4 regions of the Sphingobium sp. MI1205 genome follow, and region 2 is predicted to be linked to each of the others. Evidence: predicted binding sites of a transcription regulator. Region 2 holds the regulator's gene; each other region holds the start of a gene.
What was found. The regulator LexA, encoded in region 2, represses DNA repair genes until DNA is damaged. The targets are predictions, from matches to a motif close to GTTCCNCNCTTGTTCT.
Positions count from the first base shown of each region.

Region 1: a site for LexA is predicted at 4,241-4,256, ahead of K663_RS15430 (DNA recombination protein RmuC). Genes of this name have one in related genera too.
Region 3: a site for LexA is predicted at 2,398-2,413, ahead of uvrA (excinuclease ABC subunit UvrA). Genes of this name have one in related genera too.
Region 4: a site for LexA is predicted at 3,242-3,257, ahead of K663_RS07340 (ATP-dependent helicase). Genes of this name have one in related genera too.

Region 1 covers NZ_CP005188.1:3,108,560-3,114,282, forward strand. The annotation lists gene guaA (glutamine-hydrolyzing GMP synthase) at 1-325, shown strand, start outside; gene putA (trifunctional transcriptional regulator/proline dehydrogenase/L-glutamate gamma-semialdehyde dehydrogenase) at 402-4,040, opposite strand; gene K663_RS15430 (DNA recombination protein RmuC) at 4,272-5,705, shown strand.
Region 2 covers NZ_CP005188.1:2,204,374-2,210,096, reverse strand. The annotation lists gene gltX (glutamate--tRNA ligase) at 1-1,438, opposite strand, end outside; gene K663_RS10705 (ComEC/Rec2 family competence protein) at 1,475-3,619, shown strand; gene lexA (transcriptional repressor LexA) at 3,610-4,281, opposite strand; gene K663_RS24645 (hypothetical protein) at 4,434-4,589, shown strand; gene K663_RS10690 (molybdopterin molybdotransferase MoeA) at 4,639-5,723, opposite strand, start outside.
Region 3 covers NZ_CP005188.1:2,361,863-2,367,585, forward strand. The annotation lists gene K663_RS11445 (glucose 1-dehydrogenase) at 1-9, shown strand, start outside; gene K663_RS11450 (hypothetical protein) at 432-980, opposite strand; gene K663_RS11455 (winged helix-turn-helix domain-containing protein) at 1,133-1,492, opposite strand; gene K663_RS11460 (hypothetical protein) at 1,515-1,763, opposite strand; gene K663_RS11465 (hypothetical protein) at 1,859-2,119, opposite strand; gene uvrA (excinuclease ABC subunit UvrA) at 2,424-5,408, shown strand; gene K663_RS23015 (DUF4062 domain-containing protein) at 5,448-5,723, shown strand, end outside.
Region 4 covers NZ_CP005188.1:1,526,679-1,532,401, reverse strand. The annotation lists gene K663_RS07365 (pseudouridine synthase) at 1-535, shown strand, start outside; gene rsmD (16S rRNA (guanine(966)-N(2))-methyltransferase RsmD) at 597-1,136, shown strand; gene K663_RS07355 (globin domain-containing protein) at 1,216-1,665, opposite strand; gene K663_RS07350 (RrF2 family transcriptional regulator) at 1,778-2,230, shown strand; gene K663_RS23245 (Fe-S oxidoreductase) at 2,227-2,697, opposite strand; gene K663_RS07345 (GFA family protein) at 2,828-3,223, opposite strand; gene K663_RS07340 (ATP-dependent helicase) at 3,326-5,602, shown strand; gene K663_RS07335 (hypothetical protein) at 5,617-5,723, opposite strand, start outside.

The DNA of each region.
Region 1 (5,723 bases), 900 kb from region 2:
GGAACGCTGCGACATCCTGCGCAAGGCGGACGCCATCTATCTGGAGGAAATCCGCAACGCGGGCCTGTACGACGCGATCTGGCAAGCCTTCGCCGTACTGCTGCCGGTGCGCACCGTAGGCGTGATGGGCGACCACCGCACCTATGACAATGTGTGCGCCTTGCGCGCCGTCACATCGACCGACGGCATGACGGCGGACATCTACCCCTTCGACGCATCCTTCCTCAGCCGTGTGGCGACACGCATCATCAACGAGGTCAAGGGCATCAACCGCGTATGCTACGACTTCACGTCCAAGCCCCCCGGCACGATCGAGTGGGAATGATTTTTGCCCCCAACCAGATTGGCTAGGGGAGATGCCGATGGGACATTGGCGACAGGTTAGCTGAAACCGCTTGCTGTCACCCAAGCGTCATCAGGCTCGCATTGCCCCCGGCTGCTGTCGTGTTGATCGAAATCGACACCTCTTCGAGCAGCCACTCGAGCGGGTAAGGCTGGCCAGCGATACGGCGAGCAGAGGATGCGGCATGAACCGGCACAATGGGTCCGGGCCGGTTCGCCATCGCTACCGACAGGCTGATGATGTCAGCATCCTCGCCTTCTACAAGGGCCCCGGCAAGGGCGCCGCCGGTGTCATCCGATAGTCTCGCCGCGACGCTGGCGGGCAAGTCCGAAGGAAGCTTCGCTGCATCGATCACGCCTTCGCAGCCTGTTGCGAGCACCGCCGCGATTTGCGTCAAAAGGCCAGGTTCGGTTTTCGCATGCAGCAATATGCGGCCGCGGGGGTGGATCGTGTAGAGATTGCGCTCACCGACTGGCCCAGGCAGCTCTATCGTCTGGCTGAGCATCGATTGCGCCGCGCAGGTCCGGGCCCATGCGAGCACCGCAGTTTCGCCGCGCTGCGCCAGCCAATAGGTGAAGGCCGCCAGCGCCTCATCAACAGGCATCGATGTGCCCCCGCTGGCCGCTGGCGGTTCCCGGACCAGACGGGCCAGATAGAGAGGCCCGCCCGCCTTGGGGCCCGTGCCGGACAGTCCGCTTCCTCCGAATGGCTGGACGCCGACGACCGCGCCGATCATGTTGCGATTGATATAGAGATTGCCCGCCTTCACCCGCTGGGTCACATAGTCCATAGTCGCGTCGAGGCGGGTGTGCAGACCGAAGGTCAGCCCATATCCTGTCGCGTTGATCGCTTCGATCACATGTCCAAGCCGTTCGCGGTCGTAGCGGATAACATGAAGGACCGGGCCGAAAACCTCTCGCTCAAGATCGGCGATGCTGTCGATCTCAATGATCGTCGGTGGCACGAAGCTGCCCCGCCCGATGTCCGTCGGCATTGCATGCTGCTCGATACGCCGCCCCTTTGCGCGCATCGCATCGATATGCTTCTCGATGCTGGCCTTGGCCTCCATGGTAATGACCGGACCAATATCGACCGACAGGCGATCAGGTCGTCCGATGCTGAGTTCCTTCAGAGCCTCCTTCAACATTGAGAGGGTGCCATCGGCGATCTCGTCCTGCAGGCACAGGACGCGAAGTGCCGAACATCGCTGGCCAGCGCTGTCAAAGGCCGACGCGATCACATCGGCCACCACCTGTTCGGCGAGGGCGCTGCTGTCCACGATCATGGCATTTTGACCGCCCGTTTCCGCGATCAGCGGGATTGGGCGGCCATCGGGCGACAGACGCGTGGCAAGCTGTTTCTGGATCAGGCGCGCGACCTCTGTCGAGCCGGTGAAGATCACGCCCGCGATTTCCGCAGCCCCAACGAGCGCGGCCCCGATCTCGCCCGCGCCCGGCAGCAGCTGGAGCACATCGGCGGGGACGCCCGCGGCATGAAGGATGCGCACCGCCTCGGCGGCGATCAGCGGGGTTTCTTCCGCCGGTTTGGCAAGGACCGGATTACCGGCGACCAAAGCTGCAGCGATCTGGCCCGTGAAGATCGCAAGCGGGAAATTCCAGGGGCTGATGCAGACTATGGGGCCGATCGGCTGTTGCGTTGGCCCCAAAGTCGTTCGGGCCTGCGCCGCATAGTAGCGCAGGAAATCTATCGCCTCGCGGACCTCGGCGATCGCATTTGCCGCTGACTTGCCCGCCTCGCGGATGGCCAGCCCCATGAGATGAGGCATTTGCGCCTGCATGACATCGGCTGCCCGCTCCAGCATGGCGGCGCGGTCGGCAACCGGCGTAGCGGCCCAGGCTGCGGCGGCATGGGCGGCTATCCGGCAGGCGTCGCGCGCGTCCTGCTCCACGCAAAAGGCCACCATTCCCACCACATCGGTCGCATCCGCAGGATTGCACACTGGTCGTTCGCTGCGCACGATCCGGTGCCCGTAAATTTCGGGCCTGGCATGCCATTGCTTCGTCGCACTCTCTGTCAGGGCGCACGACAAATGCGCCAGCGCGTCCTCGTCGCTCAGGTCGATGCCCGCAGAGTTACGGCGATCAGCGTAGAGCGCCGACGGCAAGGCGATCTGGTCGTGCGGATGTCCCGGCCGGTCCATCGCGCGGACCTGCTCGACAGGATCCATGACGAGTTCGTCGATCGCGACGCTCGCATCAGCGACCCGGTTCACGAATGACGAATTGGCCCCGTTTTCAAGCAGGCGGCGGACAAGATAGGCCAGCAGCGTCTCATGCGTTCCGACCGGCGCGTAGATGCGACAGGGCCGATCGAGCTTCTCCTTTCCCACCACCTCGCCATAAAGCGGCTCGCCCATGCCGTGCAGGCATTGAAACTCATAGTCGCCGGCCGCGAAATTCGGGCCAGCGATGTGAAAAATGGTCGCCAGCGTCTGGGCGTTATGCGTCGCGAACTGTGGGAATATCGCGTCGGGGGCGGCCAACAGCTTTTTGGCGCAGGCTATATAGGCGACATCGGTATGGACCTTGCGCGTATAGACGGGAAAGTCGGCCAGCCCATCGACCTGTGTGCGCTTGATTTCGGTATCCCAGTAAGCGCCCTTTACGAGCCGCACCATGATCCGCCGGTTCGCGCGGCGCGCGAGATCGACGATCCAGTCGATCACAAAGGGGCATCGCTGGCCATAGGCCTGCACCGCGAAGCCGAGACCGTTCCAGCCCGACAGATCGGGATCGAGCGCCAGGCTTTCCAGCAGGTCCAGCGACAATTCGAGGCGGTCCGCCTCCTCCGCGTCGATATTGAAGCCGATATCATAGCGTTTCGCCAGCGCCGCCAGCGCCTTGACACGGGGCAGAAGTTCATCGGTCACGCGACCGGCCTGGGCGCGGCTGTATCGCGGGTGAAGGGCGGAGAGCTTGATGGAGACGCCGGGACCAAAATAAATACCGCGACCGGCCGATGCTTTGCCTATCGCATGAATGGCCTGCTCATAATCCCGATAATAGCGGACGGCGTCCGCGGCTGTCATCGCCGCCTCGCCCAGCATGTCGTAGCTATATGTGAAACCCTTCGCCTCCAGAGCGCGCGCGCGCTTCAACGCCTTGCCGATGGTCTCACCGGTGACGAACTGCTCCCCCATCAATCGCATGGCGATATCGACGGCGCGCCGGATCACGGGTTCCCCCGCCCGCGCAAGCAAATGCGAGAGTGCGGCGGCCAGCCCCCGGTCATTCACGCTGTCGAGCAGCTTGCCGGTGACGACCAGCCCCCAGGACGCCGCATTGACGAAAAGGGGCTTGCCGCTGCCCACATGCGACATCCAGTCGCCCTTTGCGATCTTGTCACGGATCAACGCGTCACGGGTCTGGTCGTCCGGAATGCGCAGCAGGGCCTCGGCCAGGCACATCAACGCCACGCCCTCCTGACTCGACAGGGCAAATTCCTGAACCAGGGTTTCGACGCCGCTGCGGGTCCGCTTTTCCCTGATCGACGAGACAAGCGCATATGCGGTGGTGCGGGCGTCCGACCGGACTTTGGGGGGTAAAGTCGCCAGATCCAGCAAGGGCTGGACGCATTCCGCTTCGGGTCGGCGATATGCCGCCGTAATCTCTTTGCGCAGCGGGGATGGTTTGCGCACGGGCGGCGCGAAGGCCGCGAAGGGCGGCGTTTGCGTCATCGCAAAAGGATCGCGCAGGGATCCGTCCACATGCGGTCAAGAAGCGTCTGCATACACACATATTCCTGTTCATCGCTGTTCAGACAAGTGCGATGATCTCTCCAGATCGCGCAAGGCCGGAGTTGCCGTCGCCAGCAAGGTCTTCGCGCGTCACTCGCCTGAACGCAACGAGGGTTGCGGGGACCGGGTCGGGCCGCTAGGTTCCCCTTTCGTTCCATAAGGGGGATCATCATGGACAGCCTGGCCGTCATCATAAGCCTTATCGCCCTGGTTGCGGGGTTGGGGCTTGGCTGGCTGTTGCGCGGCAAGGCGACGGCGTCGCTGGCCGCGGAAAAGGCGGAGCTTGCGGCGAGGCTTGGTCAGGCGGAGGCGCAGCGCAACGGCGCGCTACAGGAACTGGTCGTGGCGCAGGATCGCGCGGTCCAGGCGGGCGAGCTTGCGCGGCGGCTGGAGGAAGAGCGTAACGCGCGAGGGCTGGTCGAGCAGGAGATCGCCGCGCTGCGATCCGACACACAGGCGCGGGCCGAGGCGTTCGAGGCGCAGATCGCGGCGCTGAAGGACGCCAAGGAGCAGTTGTCGGCGCAGTTCAGCGAGATTGGCGGTAAGCTGCTGCATCAGGCGCAGAGCCATTTCCTGGAGCGGGCGGACCAGCGGCTGGCGCAGGCGCATGAAAAGAGCGAGGCGCAGCTGAAGCAATTGCTGCATCCGGTCAACGAGACGATTCAGCGCTACGACCAGAAGATCAGCCAGATCGAGCAGCAACGCACGGAAGCCTATGGCATCCTGCGCGGCGAGATAGAATCGATGAAGTCGGGGCAGGAGGCGGTGCGGGCCGAGGCGCAGCGGCTGGTCGATTCGCTGCGCCATGCGCCCAAGGCGCGCGGGCGCTGGGGCGAACAGCAGTTGCGCAATGTGCTGGAGACATGCGGGCTTTCCGAACATGTCGATTTCCGGACCGAGGTGAGCGTCGAGGGCGAGGATGGCCGGTTGCGGCCCGACGCCATATTGCGCGTGCCGGGCGGACGGGCGCTGGTGATCGACGCGAAGGTGTCGCTGAATTCCTATCAGGACGCCTACGGCGCGGATGGCGAGGATGAGCGCAAGCGCCTGCTCTCGGCCCACGCGGCGGCGATGCGGGCGCATGTCGATACGCTGGGGCGCAAGAGCTACGCCGACCAGTTTGAGGAAGCGCCCGATTATGTCATCATGTTCGTCCCGGGCGAGCATTTCCTGTCCGCCGCGCTGGAGCATGATCCGCAGCTGTGGGACCATGCGTTCGGCAAGCGTGTGCTGCTAGCGACGCCGACCAATCTGATCGCGATTGCCCGCACCGTCGCGGCGGTGTGGCGGCAGGAGAAGATGGCGGACGAAGCCAAGCGGATCGGCGCGCTGGGCAAGGAGCTTTATGAGCGGCTGGCGGGCGCGGCTGGATCGCTCAAGAAACTGGGCAACCGGCTAACGGGCGCGGTGAGCGACTATAACAGCTTCGTGGGCAGCTTCGAAGGCCGGGTGCTGGTGACAGGACGCAAGCTGCGCGACCTCAATATCGAAACGGGCGGGCGCGAACTGGACACGCTGGAGCCGGTGGACGCACTGGTCCGCGAGCCGGTTTCGGCCGAGGCCGTGCGCGCATTGCCCGAAACCATCGCCGACGCGGCGGAGTAGTGAGCGGGCCGGGCATGG
Region 2 (5,723 bases):
TTCGGGCATCTGCAAGCCGCTCCAAGCTTTTGTCCTTTCCAAGGAGGAAAAGGACATCAAAAATTCCTGGCGAAACCGTGCGACCGGTCAGCGCCGCGCGAAGCGGCTGGGCGACTTTGCCCAACCCCAGACCGGCATCCTCTGCGACGCGGCGGATCGCATCCTCAATCGCTTCGACGGTCCAGGATTGGACGACATCGAGAGCGTCGGCTGTCTTGCCCAACAGCTCGCGCGCCGAGTCGTCTAGCAGAGCAAGGGCCTTCTCGTCAAAATCCAGCGGGCAATTTTTAAACAGAAACTCCGCGCCTTCGGCAATTTCGTTAAGTGTCTTGGCGCGAGGCTTTAGCGAGGGAATCGCCTGAGTAAGTAGCGCATCGGAGTGGTCCGGCAGGACTATCGACAAGCGCGCGGAAATTCGGGGCAGCACCAGCGCGGCGAGACGGGCGTCGTCAGCTTCGCGCAGATAGAAGGCATTGAGATTTTCCAGCTTTTTGATGTCGAAGCGGGAAGGCGAGCGGCCGACGCCGGAAATGTCGAACAGTTCGACAGCGCGATCGCGGGAGATCGTTTCTTCGTCGCCATATCCCCAGCCTAGGCGCAGCAGATAGTTGAGGACCGCTTCGGGAAGCATGCCCATTTCATCGCGATAGGCATCGACGCCTAGTGCGCCGTGGCGCTTGGACAGCTTTGCGCCGTCCGACCCATGGATCAGCGGGATATGCGCATATACCGGCTCTTCCCAGCCCATGGCCTTGATGATTCCGAGTTGCCGGAAAGCATTGTTTAGATGATCGTCGCCGCGGATCACATGAGTGACGCCCATGTCATGGTCATCGACCACCACGGCGAGCATATAGGTGGGTGTCCCGTCGGAGCGGAGCAGGATCATGTCGTCCAGCTCTGCATTCTGCACTACGACGCGCCCCTGCACCGCGTCCTCGATCACCGTTTCGCCTTCGCGAGGCGCTTTGAGGCGGATGACGAAGGGTGCGCCTGGGGGCGCTTCGGAAGGATCGCGGTCGCGCCAGCGTCCGTCATAGCGCATCGGCTGCTTGGCGGCGCGTTGCTGCTCGCGCAGTTCAGAAAGTTCTTCGGGTGTGGCGTAGCAGCGATAGGCATGCCCGCCCGCCAGCAGTTGATTGGCGACTTCGGCATGACGTTGGGAGCGTTCGAACTGGAACACAGTGGGTTCATCGCCGCCCAGCCCAAGCCATTCGAGACCATCGAAGATTGCGGCAACCGCTTCTTCAGTGGAGCGCGCGCGATCGGTATCTTCGATACGCAACAGAAACTTGCCGCCATGGTGACGAGCGAATAACCAGTTGAACAAAGCGGTGCGTGCGCCGCCGATATGAAGGAAGCCCGTGGGCGATGGCGCAAAACGGGTTACGACTTGCTTGTTCAAACCCGTTGCACTCACAGTCCTATTCCCCGACATCCGCCTTGCTCATTCATGAACGCGACGCCCCCTAGCATGGCTTTTGAGCCACGACAAACCTCCGTCTGCCGGAATATCAGGCGTGCGGGGGAAGGGCTTTTCGCACGGGTGGAGCGGGGACTTGAAGCGGAGCGCGAACAGCTTGGCCTTTGGGTTCCGGTAGCGGTCGGGATTGGCATTGCCGCCTGGCTATCTCTTCCTAACAGACTGGAATGGTTTGCTTTCTGTTGCGGTGCGGTGGCTCTGGCAATCGGCGGATTGGTTTTTCCCATGGGCGCGCGCCTGCGTCAGATGCTGGTGTTGGCGGGCTTGCTGGCCTGTGCAGGCTGCCTGTTGATATGGGGCAAAGCGACCATCTTTGGCGCGCCGCCCCTGCCGAGGGCGGTCTTTCTGGAGGTGACCGGTGAGGTCATGTCCGTCAACGCCGTGCCCGCGCAGCAATTGAGTCGCGTGTCGATCCGTCCGATAGATCCGGCAACTTTGCCCTCTCTGATCAGGGTAAATATCGCCGCAGCCGATATGCCTGCGGGCATTGGGCGCGGCGCCGTCATCCGGTTTCGGACGCGCTTGATGCCGCCCGCGCCAGCCAGCCTGCCAGGCGGCTATGATTTCGCGCGCCGCGCCTATTTCCAGGGAATAGGGGCCACTGGTCGTGCGCTCAAGCCGATCGCCGTGCTGAGGGCGTCGGAAGAAGCGCCGCCACTGCGCAACCGTCTGTTCGCCCACATATTGCAAAAGGTGGACGGCGATGGGGCTGGCATTGCGGCCGCCTTGGCTACCGGAGATCAGGGCGCCATAGCTGAAGAGGATGCAGAGGCGATGCGCCGCAGCGGCCTTGCCCATCTGCTTTCCATCAGCGGCCTGCACGTCACTGCGTTGATCGGGGCCGTCATTTTCCTGCTGATGCGGGTCATGGCGTTGAGTCGTCGCGCGGCGCTCGGCTGGCCGCTGATGCTGATTGCAGCAGCCGGCGGCGCACTGGCGGGTGTCGGCTACACATTGCTGACGGGGGCGGAAGTGCCGACGGTCCGGTCCTGCGTGGCGGCGCTGCTGGTGCTGGGAGGGCTTGCCCTGGGCCGGGAGGCGATCACTTTGCGCCTGATCGCTGCGGGCGCGCTGATCGTGCTGTTCTTGTGGCCGGAGGCGCTTGCCGGGCCGAGCTTCCAGATGAGCTTCGGCGCGGTGATCGCATTGGTTGCGTTGGGCGAACATCCCCGGTTTCGCGCATTTGCGGCGGCGCGGGAGGAGGGGCTGCTGCGCAAGTTCGGGCGATCACTTGCCATCTTGCTGTTTTCCGGGTTCGCGGTGGAACTGGCGCTTGCGCCCATCGCGCTGTTCCATTTTCACAAGGCGGGCATGATGGGCGCATTTGCGAACCTGATCGCCATTCCCCTGACCACTTTCGTCGTCATGCCGCTGGAGGCGCTGGCGCTATTGCTGGACGCCGTCGGTGTGGGCGCTCCGGCCTGGTGGTTGAACGGCCAAGCTCTCGAACTATTGCTGTGGATAGCGCATGCCGTGGCGGCGAGCCCGTGGGCGGTCGTTACTGCGCCGGTGGTGCCCAACGCTGTCTTTGGCATGATTGTGTTGGGTGGGTTATGCTGCCTGTTGTGGCGAGGTCGCTGGCGTTGGATCGGACTGGCGCCGGTCGCGGTCGGGATCGTGATCATCGTGACAACGTCCCCACCGGAGATTCTCGTTACCGCTGATGGCCGCCATGTGGCGGTGCGGAGCGCAGACGGCGGCATGGCGATCCTGCGGGATCGGGCGGGCGATTATGTGCGGGACATGATGGCGGAAAGCGCAGGGTATGAAGGCGCTCTTGCCGCGATGGCGGATTTGCCAGAAGCCAGTTGCTCAAGAGATCTTTGTATGGTCGCCCTTTCGGCAGGCGGCCGGGTTTGGCGGTTGCTGGTGACGCGAACCGGCGACCTGGTGCCGAAATCGACGCTGGCAGGGGACTGCGCCCGAGCGGATATCGTCGTTGCCGATCGTCGCCTGCCGTCATGGTGTCGTCCACGCTGGTTGAAAGCCGACCGGCGGTTGTTGGCGCGGACAGGCGGTCTCGCTATCGATCTGGACGCGGGCAAGGTGCGGGCCGCGAAAGTTGCCGGTGACGCGCACCCCTGGATTGCTCAACCTACAAAACGATGGCGCCGCCGCCGTTCCGATCAGTTGTAGCGGCGCAGCAATCCCGCCAGCTTGCCCTGAATGCGCACTTGCCGCGTGTCATAGATTTGCGGCTCGTAGGCGCTGTTGGCTGGATCGAGCCGAACCTTCTGCCCTTCTCGATGGAAATATTTGAGCGTGGCTTCGCTATCCTCAATCAAGGCCACGACGATCTGTCCTTCGCGCGCGACCTCGGTCTTTTGGATCAGGGCGAAGTCGCCATCCAGAATACCCGCCTCAATCATGGAGTCGCCCGAGACTTCGAGGGCATAATGATCGCCAGCGCCCAGCAGTGCGGCGGGGACGGACAACATATTCTGTCCCTCCATCGCCTCTATCGGAACGCCGGCTGCGATCCTGCCGTGAAGCGGGATTTCAATCACGTCATTCGCGGCGATCGGCGGCCTTGTGACCAACTGCGGTTTTGGCTGGGCAACGACCTTGGGCGCACGATGCATCGCTTCGGGCAGCTTCAGCACCTCCAGCGCTCGCGCGCGATTAGGCAGGCGACGAATAAAGCCGCGTTCCTCCAGTGCGTTGATCAGCCGGTGGATGCCGGACTTGGACCGCAGGTCGAGCGCCTCCTTCATCTCCTCGAAAGATGGTGAAACGCCACCTTCCTCCAGCCTGTTTTGAATGAAGCTGAGCAATTCCTGTTGCTTGGGCGTCAGCATGCCTGCTTGTCCTCCATGGAACGGATGGAGAACACTTAGGAAACGAAAACGGGGAAGTCAAGCAGGCTTACGCCAAGCGTAACGAAAGGAACGGACCTGCCGCCCGGCCGTTTTATCGCCGCCTTCCCAAAGAGGGTGAATAGGAGAGTAACATGCCTAATCAGAACGACAAGGACGGCAGCCAGCGCCGTCAGCAAGGTGGCGATCGTTCGAGCCAGACCGGCCGTCAGCAGCAGCAGGAAAATCGCCAGGGTCAGATGGGCGACGCCCAGAAGAACAAGAGCGATCAAGGCAAGCAACAGCGCTGAACCAGCGTCCGGTTTGCGAACTGGGAGGGGCCGCCATGCGGCCCCTTTTTCATGCGTGAAGTGGAATGACAGTCACCTGGTCGCCAGCCGCCGCTGGAGCAGAGCCTGCGGCGCGCACGATGAGGCTGTCCGCCCGGGCCATGGCGGCGGTCGCAGCGCTGTCCTGCGAAATGACCGCAATTAACCCATCGTTCGTGTGGAAGGCGCGGAGATAATCATCGCGCTCGCCGGTAGCGGGCAGAGACGCGGCCAAAGTCGCGCTGGCGATGCGCGGCAGTGGATCGGCCGCCCCCGCCATGTGCCGGACGAGGGGTAGCAGAAACAGGGTCGCCGTCACGAAGGCGGAGACTGGATTGCCGGGCAGTCCGAGGAAAATGGCGTCGCGCAGCTTCCCCGCCATCAGCGGCTTTCCCGGACGCATGCGGATCTTCCAGAAATCGAGATTACCTCCGGCGGCGGCGAAGGCGGGGCGAACCAGATCATGATCGCCCACCGATGCGCCACCAGTGGAGACGATGATGTCCGCCTGACTGGCCTGCTCCAGAGCCTGGATCATCAGATCGAGATCGTCAGGCACGATGCCGATGTTGAGAATGTCGCAGCCCAAGCTACCCAGCATCGCACCAAGCATGGGCGCGTTTGATGAAGGCAGGCGGCCGGGTGGCGTCGGGGCGCCCGGGGGCACAAGTTCATTGCCGGTGGAGATCAGCGCCACGCGAGGGCGGGCGCCCACCGGTAGGCTGCCGTGACCGCCCAGAACGGCAAGTGCTACCTGCGCCGGGCCCAAAGCAGCGCCTGCGGCCAGAAGCGGCTGGCCCTTTTGAAAGTCGGAGGCTGCTGGCCGGACATTGCGTCCGATCGACAAGGCGGGGCCGCGTGGATGGAGAAGGCCCTCCACAAGGTCGGCATCCTCCTGGATAAGCACGGTGTCGGCGCAAGGCGGCAATGGCGCGCCCGTGAAGATGCGGGCGCTTTCGCCAGGAGCCAGGGGCAGGGGGAGGCCGCCGCCCGCCGAGCTTTCGGCTGTGACGCGCCAGGGGCCGGGCCATTCACCGGCGCGGATGGCGTAGCCGTCCATGGCGGAAAGGTCGGCCCAGGGCTGATCGCGCAGTGCGTGGATATCGCGGGCGAGCC
Region 3 (5,723 bases), 160 kb from region 2:
AATGGATAGGGACTGCTTTATTCTTCAAGTGGGTGAACTAATCGCCAAATCAAGCATTTATTCCCCGCAGATTCCGCTGCATTCCTTGATGGCCTCGCCCGGATACAACCCCGGGCGGGGCCCTTCTTGTGAATGAATGCCAAGAATAACTGATTGAGATTAGACAGTTTTTCTTGTTTTTATTACTTTGGATATATGGCCGCCCAGCCTTATCCATGGCCTATTAGCAGCGCAGGTTTGCCCTGCAGTGCGACCCAAACTAGCCCCGTCTGTTCAGGCGGGGCTTTTTGCGTCAGCCTGTGCGTGACCATCGGCCTGCCGCTCGATCCGCCGTCGCCACAACAAGGCAACGGCGCGGCGAGCCATGCCCGCCGCGCCGTCATCGCTTCAAACGGTCGCGCCCATCCCCTCGGGCCGGCGCCTCTCCGTCTTCAGTTCGCCTTGCTCATGTCCACCTTCTCCACCCATTCGGGATAGAAGGTCGGTTCGCGGTTGGACCAGCCCACCGCCGTCGCCGCCGCTTCGCTGATCGACTGGAGCAACGACCGGCGCTTTTCGGGATGGAGGTGCGGCAGGCTCGCCGCCGCGCAGAAGGCTCCGGGCAGCCATGGGCGAGACCCAGCGCCCAGCAGCCTTTCATACAGGAAACGATAGGAGGAAAAGCTGCATAGCCTGTCCTGACCAAGATCGAAGGCGGAAATCGTCACCAGCGGGGCCATGAACGGCTCCATCTGGTCAAGGCCGCTGTCGTCGGGCACGCGTGCCTTTATCTCGTCGATGCGCCCGTAGATGCGGGCCTGCGCGCGGATGCTCGCTTCCTCCACCATGTCGCGCGACCACAGCTTCATGGCGTCGCGGCGGTGGAGGCCGATATCCAGCGAGCGGCGGATATAGCGCTGCGTGGCAGACGGGAAACTGGCGAATTCACGCAATTCAGCCAGTGTAATGGCCCCGTCAGCCGGTCTTGCATTGGTGCCCATGCTCTTGCCCTCCGACTTCAAGTCGATCGACAGATCATGCGCCCTTCATGGTTACTGTAAGATTAAGCGCTGACCGCGTCGACAGTTACAAGGAATCATGTTTCGTTGTGCAGTGCAACATGTAAATTTTGTGAATGCGCCGAATGGAATAGTCAGGAACGCGGCGGCAGCGGCTCTCCCCTCACCTGTTGTGCAAGATCGGGCCAGTGCGTCTGGCCCGCCGCGCTGGCGGTGGCCATCTGCAGTCCGCGATACTGGGCCAGAACCTGCTGCCCCAGTTCGGTCACCAGCGCGCCCTCGCTCGAAGTCGCCACCAAAGGACCGGCCCAACAGCGGTTCATCACATCCACCAGCATCCAGCATCGCCGATAGCTCATCTTCAGCTTGCGCCCCGCCGCGGAAATCGAACCCTCGCTGGCGATGGCGTCCAACAGGTCGGCCTTCCCCGGCCCCATCGCGATCTCGTCACCGCAATAGATCTGGGTCTTTATCTTCAGTCTCGGCCCGCTCATGCGCTGACTACGCGTTCACGCTCTACGGCCGCCGCTCCAGCACAGCGCCGATCATCTTGCGCCACGTCGCGACATCGCCCGCCTGGGCCATCTGCTCGTCCGGTTCGCGTAATGTGTGCAGGATCGCATAGGCGTCATCGACATGATCGGGCCAGCTTGCGTCCACGGCTCCCGACGCGTGCGGATCGCTACCCTCGCCATTCATGCTCAGCTGGCGCCCGGCCAGCACGCGGGCAATGCGTTCGATCGCGGGGGTAGTGGAAGTCGGCATCAACAAGGCTCCTCTCGCCGGTGATGCGAACCGCCCGGCCATCCGCCGATACGGTTCGCCTCGAATGCTGATCATATCACCATTATCAGCGCCGTCTATCGCTTGGCTTCGTCCTCTTCTTCCTCATCCTCATGAAAGCCGGAAGAAGGCACAGGATCGCCATGATCGCCCGGTGCGGTCACTGACGGTGGATCGGATGCGTCCATGCTGTCCATCAATCCTTCGTCCAGCTTTTCTTCCTTGGTCACGGCATGATCCTGCGCGTCGGTGGGGCGATGGTCATGCGCTTCTTCGCGGCTGTTGGGCCGGACATCGGTTTTCTCGTTCATCATATTCTCCTGCGGCGCGACCTGCATGCGCGCCTCCCCCGATCAACGGCCAGCGCCGATGGGCGGTTCCGCAGTCCAGGTTTCGGCATGGAAACAAGAACGCCCCCGGCGCAAGGGATGGCCGGGGGCGTATCCAGGATGCTGTCGGGCTCTCCGGGATCTCTTGAACATGTGACGCCGCCGATGCAGCGCTTCCGTCACACTATACGCTCATTCGGCTAACAGTGCTTGACTATTCGACATCCCCGCCCCGCTTGCGAGCCGCGATGCGCGCGCCCATATCCGCGCGATACGCTTGCCCCCAAAGAACAAATCTGGAACAACACGGCCCATGAGTCTGACCACCATTTCCGTGCGCGGCGCGCGCGAACACAATCTCAAGGGCGTGGACGTCGACCTCCCCCGCGACAGCCTGATCGTCATCACCGGCCTTTCCGGCTCGGGCAAATCCTCTCTCGCCTTCGACACCATCTATGCCGAGGGGCAGCGCCGCTATGTGGAGTCCCTCTCCGCCTACGCCCGCCAGTTCCTGGAGATGATGCAGAAGCCGGACGTCGAACATATTGACGGCCTCTCCCCCGCCATCTCGATCGAGCAGAAGACGACCAGCCGCAACCCGCGTTCCACGGTCGCGACCGTCACCGAAATCTACGACTATATGCGCCTGCTCTGGGCGCGGGTCGGCGTCCCCTACTCCCCCGCGACCGGGGAGCCGATCAGCGCCCAGACCGTCAGCCAGATGGTCGACCGCGTCCTCCAGCTGCCAGAAGGCACCCGCTTTTACCTGCTCGCCCCCGTCGTTCGTGGCCGCAAGGGCGAATATAAGAAGGAACTGCTGGAATGGCAGAAGGCGGGCTACACCCGCGTCCGCATCGACGGCGAAATGTACCTGATCGAAGAAGCCCCCGCCCTCGACAAGAAATACAAGCATGACATCGAAGTCGTCGTCGACCGCCTCGCCGTGGACCCCGACATGTCCACCCGCTTAGCCGACAGTTTCGAACAGGCGCTGAAACTCGCCGACGGCCTCGCTTATATCGACCTGGCCGACACGACCGTAGCCGCCCTCGCCCAATCCGTCATCCCAGCGGAAGCTGGGATCTCAGGCGGCAGCGCGCCAACGTCCGAGACCCCAGCTTCCGCTGGGGTGACGGAAAAGGGCAAGATGAAAGGCGCGGAAGTCCCCGCCAACCGCATCGTCTTCAGCGAAAAATTCGCCTGCCCCGTCAGCGGCTTCACCATCCCCGAGATCGAACCGCGCCTCTTCTCCTTCAACGCCCCGCAAGGCGCCTGCCCGGCCTGCGACGGCCTTGGCGAACGGCAGGAATTCGACCCCGAACTGGTCGTCCCCAACGAGCATCTGACGCTCAAAAAGGGCGCCATCGTCCCCTGGGCCAAATCCAACCCGCCCAGCCCCTATTATATGCAAGTCCTCGGCTCCCTCGCCAAGGAGTTCGGCTTCGCCCTCGACACCCCCTGGATCGACCTGCCGCCAGAGGTAAAGCTCATCATTCTCCACGGCACCGGGGGCAAGCCGGTCACCCTGCGCTTCGTCGACGGCAAGAAGTCCTATGAGGTCAAAAAGCCCTTCGAAGGCGTCATCGGCAACCTCAACCGCCGCATGCTCCAGACCGAATCCGCCTGGATGCGCGAGGAACTGTCCAAGTACCAAACCGCCATGCCGTGCGAGACCTGCCACGGCGCCCGCCTCAAACCCGAAGCCCGCGCGGTCAAGATCGCGGGCGAAGACATCTCCATGTCCACCCGCCGCTCGGTGGTGGACGCGCTCACCTTCTTCCAGTCGCTCCCCGACCATCTCACCGACCAGCAGAACCAGATCGCCAAGGCCATCCTCAAGGAAATTGTCGAGCGCCTCGGCTTCCTCAACAATGTCGGCCTCGACTATCTGAACCTCGACCGCACCAGCGGCACCCTGTCGGGCGGCGAGTCCCAGCGTATCCGCCTCGCGTCCCAGATCGGCAGCGGCCTGTCGGGCGTCCTCTACGTCCTCGACGAACCCAGCATCGGCCTGCACCAACGCGACAACGACCGACTGCTCATCACCTTGAAGCGCCTGCGCGACCTCGGCAACACCGTCATCGTCGTGGAACATGATGAAGACGCAATCCGCACCGCCGACTATATCGTCGACATGGGGCCGGGCGCGGGCGTCCATGGCGGCACCATCGTCGCGCAAGGCTCCCTCAACGAACTGCTCGCCCACCGCGACAGCCTGACCGCCGATTACCTCAACGGCACCCGCCGCATCGAAGTCCCCGCAAAACGCCGCAAGGGCAATGGCAAGAAGCTCACCGTCCACAACGCCCGCGCCAACAATCTGCAAGGCGTCACGGCCAGCATCCCGCTCGGCACCTTCACCTGCATCACCGGCGTATCGGGTTCGGGCAAGTCCAGCTTCACCATCGACACCCTCTACGCCGCGTCAGCCCGCACCCTGAACGGCGCGCGGATCGTCGCGGGGCCGCATGACAAGATCACCGGCCTTGAACATTGCGACAAGGTGATCGACATCGACCAGTCGCCCATCGGCCGCACCCCCCGCTCCAACCCGGCGACCTATACCGGCGCCTTCACCAACATCCGCGACTGGTTCGCCGGCCTCCCCGAAGCACAGGCGCGCGGCTACAAACCCGGCCGCTTCAGCTTCAACGTAAAGGGCGGCCGCTGCGAAGCCTGCACCGGCGACGGCCTGCTCAAGATTGAGATGCACTTCCTCCCCGACGTCTATGTCACCTGCGACGTCTGCCACGGCGCGCGCTACAATCGCGAAACGCTGGAGGTGAAGTTCAAGGGCCACAGCATCGCCGACGTGCTCGACATGACGGTCGAGGACGCGGTCGAATTCTTCAAGGCCGTCCCCCCCATCCGCGACAAGATGGCCATGCTCGCCGAAGTGGGCCTTGGCTATATCAAGGTCGGCCAGCAAGCCACCACCCTGTCCGGCGGCGAAGCCCAGCGCGTTAAACTCGCCAAGGAACTCTCCCGCCGCGCCACCGGCCAGACCCTCTACATATTGGACGAGCCCACCACCGGCCTGCATTTCGAGGATGTCCGCAAACTGCTCGAAGTCCTCCACGCCCTGGTCGAACAGGGCAACAGCGTGGTCGTGATCGAACATAATCTGGATGTCATCAAGACCGCCGACTGGATCATCGACATGGGACCGGAGGGCGGCGTCAAGGGTGGCGAAGTCGTCGCAGAAGGCACGCCGGAAAAGGTGGCGAAGAACGCCCGGAGTTTTACCGGGCGGTATTTGGCGCCGTTGTTGGGATTGGAGGCCGTTGCGGCGGAGTAGTTAATCTTTCCAGACACCAATATTGCGAGGGGGCGCATTATGGCCAAGCCAAGGGTATTTATAAGTTCAACCTATTACGATTTGAAGAGTGTTCGGACAGACCTAGAGCACTTCATCAAAGACCAAGGTTATGATCCCATACTTTTTGAACGTGGCCAGGTTCCATATGGGCGAGACAGCTCGCCGGAAGAATATTGCCATAAAGAGATCGAAAACTGCGATATTTTGATTTCGATCATAGGAGGGAAAATTGGCACTGCCTCTTATCGGGGCACTCACAGCATTTCCCAGATTGAACTCAAAACCGCATTTGAG
Region 4 (5,723 bases), 680 kb from region 2:
CCTTTTTCACAAGCCTTCGGGCTATCTCACGGCGGAGCGTGACCCGCGTGGCCGTCCGACCATTTACGACCGGCTGCCCGCCGATCTGCCCCGCCTCATGCCCATCGGTCGGCTTGACATGACGACCGAGGGCCTTCTGCTCATGACCACAGACGGCGAATTCAAACGTCAGATGGAGCTGCCCGCCACCGGCGTCCCGCGCACCTACCGCGCCCGCGCCTTTGGTGAAATCAGCCAGGCGCAGCTTGAGGATCTGATCGACGGCATAGAGATTGACGGCATTCGCTATGGCCAGATTGAAGCAAATCTGGAGCGGCGGACGGGCCGCAACCAGTGGATCGAAATGACCCTGACCGAAGGCAAGAACCGCGAAGTGCGCCGCGTGCTGGAACATCTGGGGCTTCAGGTGAGCCGCCTGATCCGCACCAGCTATGGCCCCTTCCATCTCGGCGAGCTTGCCTCCGGCGCGGTTGAAGAGGTGCGCCAGCATGACCTGATCCTGTTTCGCAAGACGCTGAAACCACTCAAGTCCTAGGGCCTCAATCCCGCTCGCCCCATATCCGTCAATCCAACAACGCACAAAGCCGGACGAAGCCATGAGAATAATCGCAGGCCAATGGCGTGGCCGCCCGCTGGTCGCCCCCAAGGGCGACGCCACCCGCCCCACAGCCGACCGCACCCGCGAAACGCTCTTTTCGATGCTGCTCAGCCGGGTGGGTTCTTTCGAAGGGCTGGCCGTCGGCGACTTTTTCGCCGGGTCGGGCGCGTTGGGTTTTGAAGCCCTGTCGCGCGGCGCGGCCACTTGCCTCTTCGTCGAGCAGGACCGGGCCGCGCTGGACGCGATCCGCGCCAATGGCGAAAAGCTCGGCCTCCGCCCCGACATCCGCCAGAGCAGCGTCCTTTCGCTCGGCCCTGCGGCAAAGCCGCTCGACCTCATCCTGATGGACCCGCCCTATAATAGCGGCGCGGGCGCGGTGGCCCTCGACAAGCTCGGCCGTCTGGGCTGGACCGGTCCCGCAACGTGGATCAGCATCGAAACCGACCGCCGCGAAGATGTGGCGGTCAAGGGCTTCTCTGTCGAAGCCACCCGTGATGTCGGGAAGGCTCGGTTGACGTTGCTCCGGGCCGAACCTTGAAACGCCCCTCCCGCAAGCGTTCAAACGAGGCGCGTGACTCGTTTGAAGGGCCGGGGGCGGGCACGCCCCCGCTCACAATTCAAGCAGCCTCAGCATCCTCATAGGCCTGCGCTTCTTTGCCGATCAATATCTCGGCCAGGAACCAATAGGCCTTGCCCCAGGCGTCAAGCACTGCGTCGGTGGCCACTTCCTCGCCCAGTACGTCGCGGATGGCGGGCAGCAGCGCCGCGGCAACCTTGGGATAATGTTCCGGCTTGACCCCGGTTTCCACGTGCCGCTGCACCATGCGGGCGACCGCGCCCTCCAGCGCCTGCAACTTGTCGATATTCTCCGCATAGCCAAGGATCGCCGCCGCCAACCGCTTGGGCTGCTCGCCGCTTTCCTGCGCGGCCTGGTCAAACATGTCCTTGATCGACGCATCCTGGAACAGCCGGGCATACATGGCCGTGGTGATCTCCACCCCATGGCTGCGCAGGGCGGGCGCTGTGGCTTTGACGATCGCGATGGTTTCCGCAGTAAGCTGGCTCATGGAATGCACCCCTTTTTGAGACTCGATAAAGGTGCATTTACGTTGCATCTTTTAATATGTAAATAGGATACATGTTTTATTTCACAAGCACGTTCTTCTAACGCATTCATCCATGCAATTGACCCGCCACACCGACTACGCCCTTCGCGTCCTCATTCACCTCGCGGTGTCACCCACTGGCCGCGCAACCATCGCCGACATAGCCGATGCCTATACGCTATCGCGCAACCATCTGATGAAGGTCGTCCACCACCTCGGCCAAGGTAATTTCATCATAACCCAGCGCGGGCGGGGCGGCGGCTTCAGCCTCGCTCGCCCGCCCGAACAGATCATGCTGGGCGAAGTGATCCGCCACACCGAAACGGATATGAACCTGGCCGATTGTGGCAGGTGCGCCCTTCGTCCCGCCTGCGGTCTGTCAGGCATATTGAGGGCTGCGACCAATGCTTTCCTTGCCGTACTCGATCAACATAGTCTCGCCGACGCCGCACGCGACAAGGCCGGGCTCGCAGCACTGATCGCTGCCTTGCCCGGCCCCGCCGCGTCAATCAGCGACGGCTGTTAGCGGCCCCTCTTGGCCCGTCGCGCTTCTCCCGGATTGATGCAACTATCCTGCACAGTCCGGCTGCATAACGGATAATCCTTCGCCGCCGCAGGTGGGGGCGGGGTCATATTCCCGCCCACGGTGACGGGATTGGCAGAACTGCCCACAGGCGCTGCCGGGTCAGTGGGAGCGCCCGCCGGAGCAGGAACCATGCCGGTTTCGTCCGGCACAGCGCCCGTCGGTTGACCGGCGTTGGGATCCGCTGGCGTGGCCGGCGTCGCAGGAGTTGCGGGCGTCGCCGCTTCACCCGTCATCCCAGGTGTTGCAGGCGTAGCCGGGGTTGCTGGAACAGCCGGATCATTGGGCGGCACCGAGCCAGTTTCGGGGGGCTGGGCCGCACTGTTCGGCACACCCTGAGCGATCGCAATGCCAGTAGCGCCTGTACCCAAGGCCAGCATGGCCGCACCTGCAAGCATGATCGATTTCATCGGGTTATCCTTTCCTGTTCTTCACCCCGTTCTGCCTTTTGGCTTGGCAAGAACCGGGCCAGTAATGCAGGCGTTCCGATACTGGCGACGAACCGTTGCGTACCCGCCGCCAAGCGACCAGCCCATGCCCTTACTGGTCGGGATATCGATCGGGCCGGGGCAGTTCTTGCATTCTGCCCATCCACGGTGCCGCCTCCGCCCACTGGATGTGGATTGCGGGAGGAAATACCGACTGATCGTCCAGGGTGGCCGTTTGAATATCGACCATTCCGGGAAAGCTGATGGCATTGCGATAGAATAGCCCTGTGCCGCAGGTCGCGCAGAAATGCCGGGTAGCATTCGGCGAGGATCGGTAGGCCTTGGCCTCACCGGTCATCTTGACGTCATCCTCGGAGAAAAGCGCCCATCCCACCATCGGCGCACCAGCGCTTCGGCGGCAATCCGAACAATGGCATAGCACGCTGTACACCGGCTCACCCCGCACCTCATAACGGATCGCTCCACATTGACACCGCCCAGTCGCCATGGCCTTTCTCCTTGCATGATTCCCCTTTTGTTCTCATAGAAGAGGCTGCGCTTCAAGGGTATCGCTCTTGCTCCCTCCTTCCCCGCTCCCTAGTTGTTGACCATGACCCTGCCCGCTCCTTCGCCGAACGATCCCGACTATCTCAAGGGTCTCAACGCCCCGCAGAGAGAGGCGGTGCTGACGACCGAAGGCCCGGTACTGGTGCTCGCGGGCGCAGGCACAGGCAAGACGGCTGCGCTCACAGCTCGCCTTGCCCATCTTATTGCCACCCGCCGTGCCTACCCTTCCGAAATGCTCGCCGTCACATTCACCAACAAGGCCGCGCGCGAGATGCGTGAGCGGGTCGGCCGGATGATCGGACCAGCGGTTGAGGGCATGCCATGGCTCGGAACCTTTCACGCCATCGCGGCCAAGATGCTACGCCGTCATGCCGAACTGGTTGGACTGCAATCCAATTTCACCATCCTCGATACCGACGATCAGCTTCGATTGATGAAGCAGTTGATCCAGGCCGAAGGGATTGACGAGAAGCGCTGGCCCGCGCGCCAGCTTGGCGGCCTGATCGACCAATGGAAGAATAAAGGGCTGACACCAGACGAGATCGGTGCGGGAGAAAGCGAAGCCTATGCCAACGGACGCGGCCAGAAACTGTATGCCGCCTATCAGGCGCGGCTGCGTGACGTAAATGCCTGCGACTTCGGCGACCTCCTGCTCCATGTCCTGACCATATTGAAGCGTCATCGCGATGTGTTGGAAAGCTACCAGCAGCGCTTTCGCTACGTCATGGTGGACGAATATCAGGATACCAACAGCAGCCAATATCTCTGGCTCCGCCTGCTCGCTCAACAGCGCAAGAATATCTGCTGCGTAGGCGATGACGATCAATCCATCTACTCTTGGCGCGGCGCCGAAGTCGCTAACATCCTGCGCTTTGAAAAGGATTTTCCGGGCGCGAAGATTGTCCGTTTGGAACAGAATTACCGTTCGACTCCGCACATCCTTGGCGCGGCTTCAGGGGTCATCGCCGAAAATGGCAACCGCCTGGGCAAGACGCTCTGGACCGATATCGACGTTGGCGAGAAGGTGCGCGTCATCGGCGTATGGGATGGGCCAGAAGAGGCACGCCGGGTCGGCGACGAAATAGAGACCATTCAGCGGTCTGGACAATCCCTGGAAGAGATCGCGATCCTTGTCCGGGCACAGCACCAGACACGCGAGTTCGAAGACCGATTCATCCAGATCGGGCTGCCTTACCGGATCGTTGGCGGATTCCGTTTCTATGAGCGCGCCGAGATCCGCGACGCCCTCGCCTATCTTCGCCTCGTCAACCAACCTGCAGACGACCTTGCTTTCGAGCGGATCGTCAACGTCCCCAAAAGAGGACTGGGTGGCAAGGCCGTTGAAAAGCTCCACCGCCTTGCACGCGCCGAGGGTATTCCGCTTGCGCTCGCGGCTGCCCGTATCCTCGACACAGACGAAATGACCCCGCAGGCGCGCCGCAGCCTTGGCGCGTTCATCGGCGACCTTGCCCGCTGGCGCGATCGCGCGGCTCAATTGCCCCATGCGGAACTGGCCCGCCAGATACTGGATGAAAGCGGCTACACCGCAATGCTTCAAGCGGAGCGCACCGCCGAAAGCGCGGGTCGGCTGGAAAATCTCAATGAACTGACCCGCGCCATGGAGGAATATGAAACGCTCGGCGCTTTCCTGGAACATGTGTCGCTGGTTATGGACAATGACGCTCAGGCCGAGGAGCGCAAGGTCACGATCATGACCATCCATGCTGCAAAGGGGCTGGAGTTCGACAATGTTTTTCTCGCCGGTTGGGAAGAGGGCATTTTTCCGTCCCAGCGTGCCCTTGACGAAGGCGGCCTCAACAGCCTCGAGGAAGAACGCCGTCTGGCCTATGTCGCAATCACGCGGGCGCGCAGACTGTGCGTCATTCTTCATGCCGCCAACCGCCGGATTTATGGGCAGTGGACAAGCTCCATCCCATCGAGATTCGTTGGCGAATTGCCACCAGAACATGTCGAGGAAGAAAGCAGCATGTCCGGGGGCGCTTCGCTCTGGCGCGCCAACTGGTCGGAGCGCGCGGACCCCTTCGCCAATGTCCACCGCGGCACGGGGCGCGGCCCGGGCTGGCAGCGCGCACAACAAGGTGGCCAGTTTACGCGGGAGCCGGTCCGGATCGTCGAGGCCCGCGCCTCAGCCGTCTCTCTGGGCAACAAGGGGCGCGATGACATGAGCGTCGGCCTGCGCATCTTCCACCAGAAATTCGGCTATGGCATCGTGGCGGAGATCGAAGGCAACAAGCTGGAGATCGACTTTGAAACCGCGGGACGTAAGCGGGTGATGGACAGTTTCGTCCAACCTGCGTGAGCGCCCACTGAGCGTCAGTTTTCAACCGGTCCATTCGTATCGATTATCGGGGTCGTCAGGGTCTGGACGTTATCGGGCTTTTTCACCCGGCGCGGTCCGATTTCCCTCTTAATGTCACCAC